2 regions of the Pectinatus frisingensis genome follow, and region 2 is predicted to be linked to the other one. Evidence: riboswitches for the same ligand, from Rfam matches in the RefSeq annotation. Region 2 holds a riboswitch; the other holds the start of a gene.
What was found. A riboswitch is a leader RNA that binds a small molecule or an ion and turns the genes downstream of it on or off. The one in region 2 is predicted to bind cobalamin.

Region 1 (3,902 bases), 750 kb from region 2:
GAAATTACAAAAAGAATTTCTCCGTGCTGTGCGGAAGTTCTATGATTTCACTTCATCATTTAAAATCATGAAAATTTTTGGTATCAATTCCGGCCTTAGACGCCTGGGTTTATGGTTAATAAGTAGATTTGGCATTATTATTGCTTATTGCTATCTGGCAATCTCACAACACAGTTACTATAAAAAGCTGAAACATTTTTCTGCCAATAAAAATCTTCAGCAATAAAATAACTTCAATAAATTTTTGTTTAAAAACATCCCTACAAAACGGAGGACAACATGTCAGCACAAGATATTAGTACAGCGGCATTGCTATTATTTGCCGAAAAAGGTTATGATGCTACAACCATAGCGGATATTGCGAAAAAAGCCGGTATAAAAAAACCATCAATTTATGCCCATTATTCCAGTAAGATGGAAATTTTACTTACCGTACTGCAAACAGTCAAAAACAATTACCTGACATTTTTCAGGGAAAATCTTGACCAAACGTCTGCTATCCCACCCGATGACAGATTGCGACATATCTTTTTTTCTATCAGCGGCTATTTCCTGCAGCATCGCAACGAATTATATTTTTGGATGAGAGTCTGGCTGTTTCCTCCGGTTGATTGCACACATGATGTATTGCTATCAATACAGGAAACCAATAAGCAATTAGCTGAAACAATTGCTACCATTTTCCAACAAGGCATCAATAATAAAATTTTTATTGATGAGACTGCTTTAGAGTTAGCGCATGCCTATTTATGTATGTTAGATGGTTATCTGGTGCGTGTAATATGCCACCCCAAATTTGATTATGACAAAACCCTATCCATAATATGGAACGCTTTTTTATTAAAATCTTTAAAGTTGCCAGATGCATCTATCGATCGACCTAATTAACTTTCAAATTTTCTATCAACTCATCTGTACTATAAATATCATTTGCTATATCCATCCCTTTTAGACGCAGCCTATGAGCTATCTGCGCTGCCAATGGCATTTCCAGTCCCAATCTTTTCACTTTTGCAGCATCACTAAACACCTGCCTGGGACTACCGTCAACAGCAATTTTCCCCATATGCATTACAATTATTCGGTCAGCCATTATCGCTTCATTCATAAAATGAGTAATAAGTATTATTGTTATCCCATATTTTTCATGAATTTCCCGCACCGCTTTTAACACAGCTTCTCTTCCAGACGGATCAAGCATTGCCGTTGGCTCGTCCAGTACCAGATAATCTGTACGCATCGCTAATACTCCTGCTATTGCAATCAGTTGTTTTTGTCCACCTGATAAAAGATGAGGAGCGAATTTGCGCTTTTTTTCCATTCCCACCGCTCGTAAACTTTCTGTGACACGTTTTTTTATCTCTTGTGGCACTATTCCCAGATTTTCCGGACCAAAAGCTACATCATCTTCAACGATTGCCGCGATTATCTGATTATCGGGATTTTGAAATACCATTCCTACTTTTTGCCGCACCTGCCAAATAGTCGCTTCATTTCTGGTATCCATGCCATCAACAATGCATACGCCTTTCGTTGGCAGCAATAGCCCATTCAGTTGACGTGCCAATGTAGATTTTCCTGAACCATTAAGCCCTACTACAGCAATAAACTCACCCTTATCTATTGTGAGATTAATATTTTCCAAGGCATTTTTTTCATTATCAAATTGTTTGTATTTATATATAAGATTTTTTATTTCAATTTTACCCAATTTATATCTTCCAATCATTTTTCAAAATATCTTTCTTTATCATAAATGTTTTCATATCATTGTCAATAGTTTTTATTCTTATGTTTATAATTTATACTATAATAATAAGTACATATTGATGAAAAATATCATTTATTCTTATATTTTTATCATTTTCATAATTTTACATCATTATTGACATTTATCGTGTTATGTGCCACAATATTGGCATGTAGTATATTATATTTAGTCCAGCAGCATAAATGAATATAATGCCCATACGAATTCAAGGAACAGGTGTCAGTGACTTAATAGAGAATCCGGTAAAATCCGGAGCTGTCCCGCAGCTGTCATGCAGAGTAAATTGCAATATGTCATTGAGATAATAATCTTGAGAAGGCGCAATAAACGATGAAGCTTAGCCAGAAGAACTGCCTGTTGACATCACCATGCCGCAAATTTATTCATACGACAAACCTACGAGTGATAGGGAGGAGAATTTTCCATGATAAACAAAGGTAAAATTGTGATTATCGGTGCCAGTAATGTCGGTTCGGCAATATTAGGCAAAATAACCGATTTTCAGCTGGCGTCTGAAATAGTCTTAATAGACATAAACGCCGACAAAGCAAAGGGTGAAGCTCTTGATGCCAGTCATGCCACTTCGTGCATATACAGTACGAACATAAATGTACATACAGGTACATATAAGGATTGCCAAAATGCCGGTATAATAATTATTACTGCCGGTCCCAGCATCAGACCGGGTGAAAAACCGGATCGTTTAATATTGGCAAAAACCAACACCAAAATAATGAACAGCATTATGACTGAAATAATCAAGTATACCAAGGATGCAATGATAATTGCAATAACTAATCCACTTGATGTGGCAACATACTATATTTCTACCCATTTTGATTATCCGCGGGAAAAAATCGTAGGCACTGGTACAATGCTTGAAACCTTTCGCTTTCGCCGCATTTTAGCTGATCACTATCATGTTGATCCAAAAAACATCCATGGATATATCTTAGGAGAGCATGGTAATAGCGCTTTTACGGCCTGGAGTACTGTCAATATCGCCGGCATGCCCCTTGAACACCTTGATGATTGTTTCAATTTCTCACAAAAAATAAATCGTCAGGCTATTGAAGATGCTGTCGTTCAGGTAGCTTACGATATAATAAATTTAAAAGGCTGGACCAATACAGGTATTGCTATGGTTGCCTGTCGATTCATAAAATCAATTTTATATGATGAACATACTATCCTGCCAATGTCCGCTGTTCTTGAAGGTGAATATGGTATACGCGGTGTGGCCTTAAGCATACCTCGCATGGTTTGTGCCGAGGGTATTGTAAAATCTTTCGAAGTTAAGCTTTCTTCCAAAGAAACAAATCAATTATTGGAATCAGCTGAAAGTGTAAGAAACGCACTCTCCAATATTTAATCATAAAATAATTAAATTTTTTATATATGCCCATTTTCTTCTTATACTTTCATAAGGGGGGAATGGGCATATATTTTTGCCCAATAATAATTTTCTGCCATTAAAAAGCAAGAAAAAAATAAGTATTGTTTATATCTTAGTGTAGTAGTATAATATGCTTAATGAAGTATAAATTACTAAGTCATATCGGACTCGTAAATTCTATATTAACATGCATATCTCATGATCCTATCAAAAACAAGGAGTGTTCTTTATTATGAGCGATAAATTACTTGAGGTTAAAAATTATTCTGTTGCATCAACAGATGATATTTCTATATTGCATAACTTGAATCTCACTATAAATAAAGGAGAGACTCACATATTAATGGGACCTAATGGTGCCGGTAAATCGACTTTCGGATCCTCTTTGCTCGCCAATCCGGTTTATAAAACGACCAGTGGCAGTATACTTTTCGAAAATGAGGATATCACCGACTTATCAACTGATAAAAGAGCAAAAAAGGGGATTTTCTTATCTTTCCAATCACCTGTTGAAGTCCCTGGAATTTCTTTATATAGTTTTTTGCGTGCCGCTTCCAAGAACACAATGAACCCTCTCAAAGGTAAAATATTTCGGCAAAAGCTTAATGATACCATGAAAAATCTCGACCTAAAACATGAATATCTTGAACGTGATCTCAACGTCGGTTTTTCTGGCGGTGAACGTAAAAAAGTTGAGATGCTCCAACTACTGATGCTTTCACCCAAACTTGCCAT
Region 2 (3,902 bases):
TAGAAATTCATTTCGTAACCGATCATAAAATTTATCGGTGTGGAATAGTAAGGAGTGGAAGCTGAATGTGTTACGATATCATCTCGGTCGAGAATATTATTTATGGTGAGAGTGGCAGTCTGATTGGAATCAAACGCATATTTAAAGTTGAAATTAGTTAATAAATATGGCTTGCAGTCAGTAGGATAAGCATTATCAGGTGAATTTACCCGCTCAAATAAATAGACGGCATTTATTCCGGCAGTAATTTTATCTTTATGATAATTTGTTCCGCCGTTAAGCTGCCATCTGCCGTATTCGCGTGCCCAGGTTCCACGTAAAGCCCGTCCCATGGCATTGGTACCTTTGGGATTGTTTTCCGGATTGCTAAAGACAATTCCCCAGTTGTAATTCCAGCCACCATTTCCCTTGATGATATCGGTTATTTCGATACCGGTATTACGGGCATCTTCATTGGAATAAGTGACCTTGGAGGTACCGATGGTGGCAGTAATGTTATCTTTTATATTTTGGTGGAATAATACAGTCTGCCAATTGTGGATTCCTTGTGTCTTTTTCCAACCGATTTCATAATGCAATCCTTTTTGTGGTTTAAGGTCAGCAGTACCGGCCAGGGTATTGCCGGATTGGTTTAAAGTTGGCATTTTAAAAGATTGCCCCGCGCTGATGTATATACTTTCATTAGAATTTAATTTATGGATGAATTGACTTTGACCGCTGAAATTTGTAAAGTTTTGTTTATCAGGGCCACCGGCAGTCCATGATTCCCGGCCGCTTAAAAGTAAAGTATCACTATTACTCAGTTTGTGCTCCCATTGGCCGTAGGCAGAATAATTGTTCCGGGAAATATTATAGTAATTTTGAGAAAGAGATGAGCTGCCGGGTACAGAAAAGAAATCATGCTCTGTCTTACTATATTTTTCTTTTTGGTAACTCAGACCAAACAACAGATTGTCATTTATGAACTGCCATTTTTTATTTACATCAAGTCCCATATTATAATTGGATTCTTTGCTGTCATCAGCTTCATAACCGATTATACCCTTGGCGGATTTATTGTAAAATGATTTTGAATTATGACGGCGTCCGTTGTAATAAAAATTACCTGACAGGCCGTTATTTTTATAATTTATTTGAAAAAAATCACGGGTTGTATCATAATTATCGGTTTGATTTTTTGCACCTTTACCTACTAATGGAGTGAAATATCCCACACGAGAATTGTTGTGGTTGTAAAATAGTGACCAGTTATCATCAATGGTGTAATTTAAGGACATATTATTTTTTTCTGAGCCATTAAATTCTTTGTCGTTAGAAGCAATATTGTTTATATGTCCCCATTTTTGATAATTGTACCCAATTCCTAATTTATCTTGTTGTATATTAATACTGTGTTCTTGCTGGCCCATATTGCCCCAGCTGGTTTTAACAGAGTTGTTTCGCTGTTTTTTGGTAATAATATTTATGACACCGCCCACTGCATCACTGCCATATAAAACAGAACCACCGCCGCGTACTATTTCTACACGATCCACATCATCCAGAGGAATGTCTGATAAATTATATGAGCCTCTTATATTGAGTGGAGCACCGTTGACCAGTATCAATGCTTCTGAACCGCGAATCAGTATCTTTGAGCGCATGTTACCCATGCTGTTGCCACCGGGTCCATAATCTAAGTAAACGATACCTGCAGTATATTTGAGTGCTTCCTGCAAATTATTTGCACCAGTATTAGCCAGTTGCTGAGCTGTCAAAGTTTCTGTGTCAGCGGGAATGTCAATATTTTTCTTGTGATAACGCAAGGCAGTTACACTCATGTTTTCTAATGTAACTGCCGGAGCAGCGTTGTCATCAGCACTGCTATCGGCAGCTGTGTCAGCATAAGCATTTGGATAAAAACTGTTTATAGCGCAAACAGTAGTTAAAAATATAAAACTTTTTTTCAATTTTTTTCCCCCTACAATAAAAAAATTTAAATTTGCAAAAAAATAAGGCTATTCCCAGTGAGAAAATAGCCTTAAACACAACAAAAGCTGGCTTGAAAAGCCAGTGAATAGTGTACAACAAGATTGCACTTAATTCCCCTCCCTATCACTCGCAGGTTTTAATGGTGACTGTTGAATAAGCAGTTCTTCTGACTTCAGTTCATCGCTAGACCAGCCTTCTCGGATTTCTCCAATGACATTTTTGGTTTTGCTCCCTGTTACAGCGGCGTGACCGTACCGGCTTCATACCGGTTTTTCTATTAAGTCCCATAGGACACTCATTCCTGAAATATGAAATTTTTCTGAAACACTTTTATATTATAATATAATAAAGTAAAAATCAATAGCTGCTATCAATAATATGATTTACAATATCAATATTTGATATGAGGCTTCGCTCTTGACAAGGAGAGCAAAGCTTTATATCATGTAATATAGGTTTGTATATAAACTATAATTATTTAATAATAAAATATAGTGAACAGGTGCGGATACGCTTAATAGAGAAGTGCGGTAATACGCCGCTGCGGTCACGCCGCTGTAAAGGGAAATCATGTTGTAATTAAAGTCACTGGGAAACTGGGAAGGCGCAACGTGGTAATGATCCAGAGCCAGAAGAACTGCCTGTTTGAAGATCACCATCTAACCTGCGAGTGATAGGGAGGGGATTATTTTTGGGCAGCAATAAATTCAGTATAGATTTTGCCTTTAAAAAGCATATTCCTTTGGGAGTGTGCTTTTTTCAGTTGGGGGAATCTGTATGCGGGTAACAAAATATCGTAAAACAGGCCTGTTATGGTCATTGACAATACATGTTATTTTATTTATGCTATTAGCATTCGGAGGTTTCTTTTCGAATTTGCACCATGTTTATGCCACAGATGATGATATCTATACTATTGATGATAGTGATGGGGCAGCCGGCGGTGGAAATAGCGGCGGCGGTGGTGTCAGCGGTGGCGGGGAAGCTTCTTTTTCCAGCAGTGATATAGTCTTGTCAAATAATGATGCGGACAAAATTGATAAAACTGTAAAAAAAGAGGAGACTGATAATAATTTCCAAAAGGAAAAACTGCTTAAACATACAGAAGGTACGATTGGCGCCGGTAATGGCCCCAGTAGTTCAACAGGTATTGCTGTTGGCAGTGGGGCAGGAACCGGCAATGGAACTGGAACTGGCAGCGGATCCGGTTCTGGCAGTGGTTCTGGTAATGGAACTGGCAATGGTTCCGGTGATGGTTCCGGCAGCGGTAATGGCAGTGGTTCCGGAGATGATGAAAGCAGATTGAAAGTCACCGTTCCGCCCAGGCCGCAGTATACACCGAAACCGTATTATCCGGAAGACATGCGTGAAGCGGATGAAGAAGGCTATGTTGTATTGCAGTTTGTTGTAAATACAGATGGCAGTGTGGCTAGTGTAACTATTGTGGGGTCGTCAGGACAAAGAGAATTTGAACAGGCGGCTTTGGCAGCGGGCAGACAATTTACTTTTTCACCCGGGCTTAATGCTTATAACGAATCAGTGCAATCCTATTATACACAGCCAATTACTTTTCGTTTGCATTAATGCATCTGAAAAGGCAACTATGAGGGGGATATTTATGGATTTTATTATGCAGGGTGTCGGTTATTTTCATAAGGGCGGATTCGTCATGTATATACTGCTCTTATGTTCGATTTTTGTTATTTCAATTGCCATTGAAAGGGTATTTTATTTTTCTAAGGCTGACTCAGGAAGAAAATTTGCCGATAATTTTTATCGGCTGATGGTTAATAATAAGATTGAGGAAGCTAAGAAACTGGCTGCACAAACAAAGGGTGATTTGGCAATGCTTTTGCATTCCGGAATGACGAGAACCGATAATAATTTTAATATTGCAGCTTTCTTTGAAATCCAATCAGGAATTTCCCTGG

Region 1: another riboswitch for cobalamin. It lies ahead of F8M42_RS01725 (L-lactate dehydrogenase); the one in region 2 lies ahead of F8M42_RS11600 (energy transducer TonB).

What each region holds. Positions count from the first base shown of each region.
Region 1 is NZ_CP045424.1:345,089-348,990, reverse strand. Features, by position in the region: gene F8M42_RS01740 (B12-binding domain-containing radical SAM protein) at 1-226, shown strand, start outside; gene F8M42_RS01735 (TetR/AcrR family transcriptional regulator) at 280-888, shown strand; gene F8M42_RS01730 (energy-coupling factor transporter ATPase) at 881-1,711, opposite strand; cobalamin riboswitch at 1,969-2,143, shown strand; gene F8M42_RS01725 (L-lactate dehydrogenase) at 2,196-3,143, shown strand; gene sufC (Fe-S cluster assembly ATPase SufC) at 3,400-3,902, shown strand, end outside.
Region 2 is NZ_CP045424.1:2,472,390-2,476,291, reverse strand. Features, by position in the region: gene F8M42_RS11605 (TonB-dependent receptor plug domain-containing protein) at 1-1,949, opposite strand, end outside; cobalamin riboswitch at 2,111-2,285, opposite strand; cobalamin riboswitch at 2,455-2,630, shown strand; gene F8M42_RS11600 (energy transducer TonB) at 2,749-3,555, shown strand; gene F8M42_RS11595 (MotA/TolQ/ExbB proton channel family protein) at 3,590-3,902, shown strand, end outside.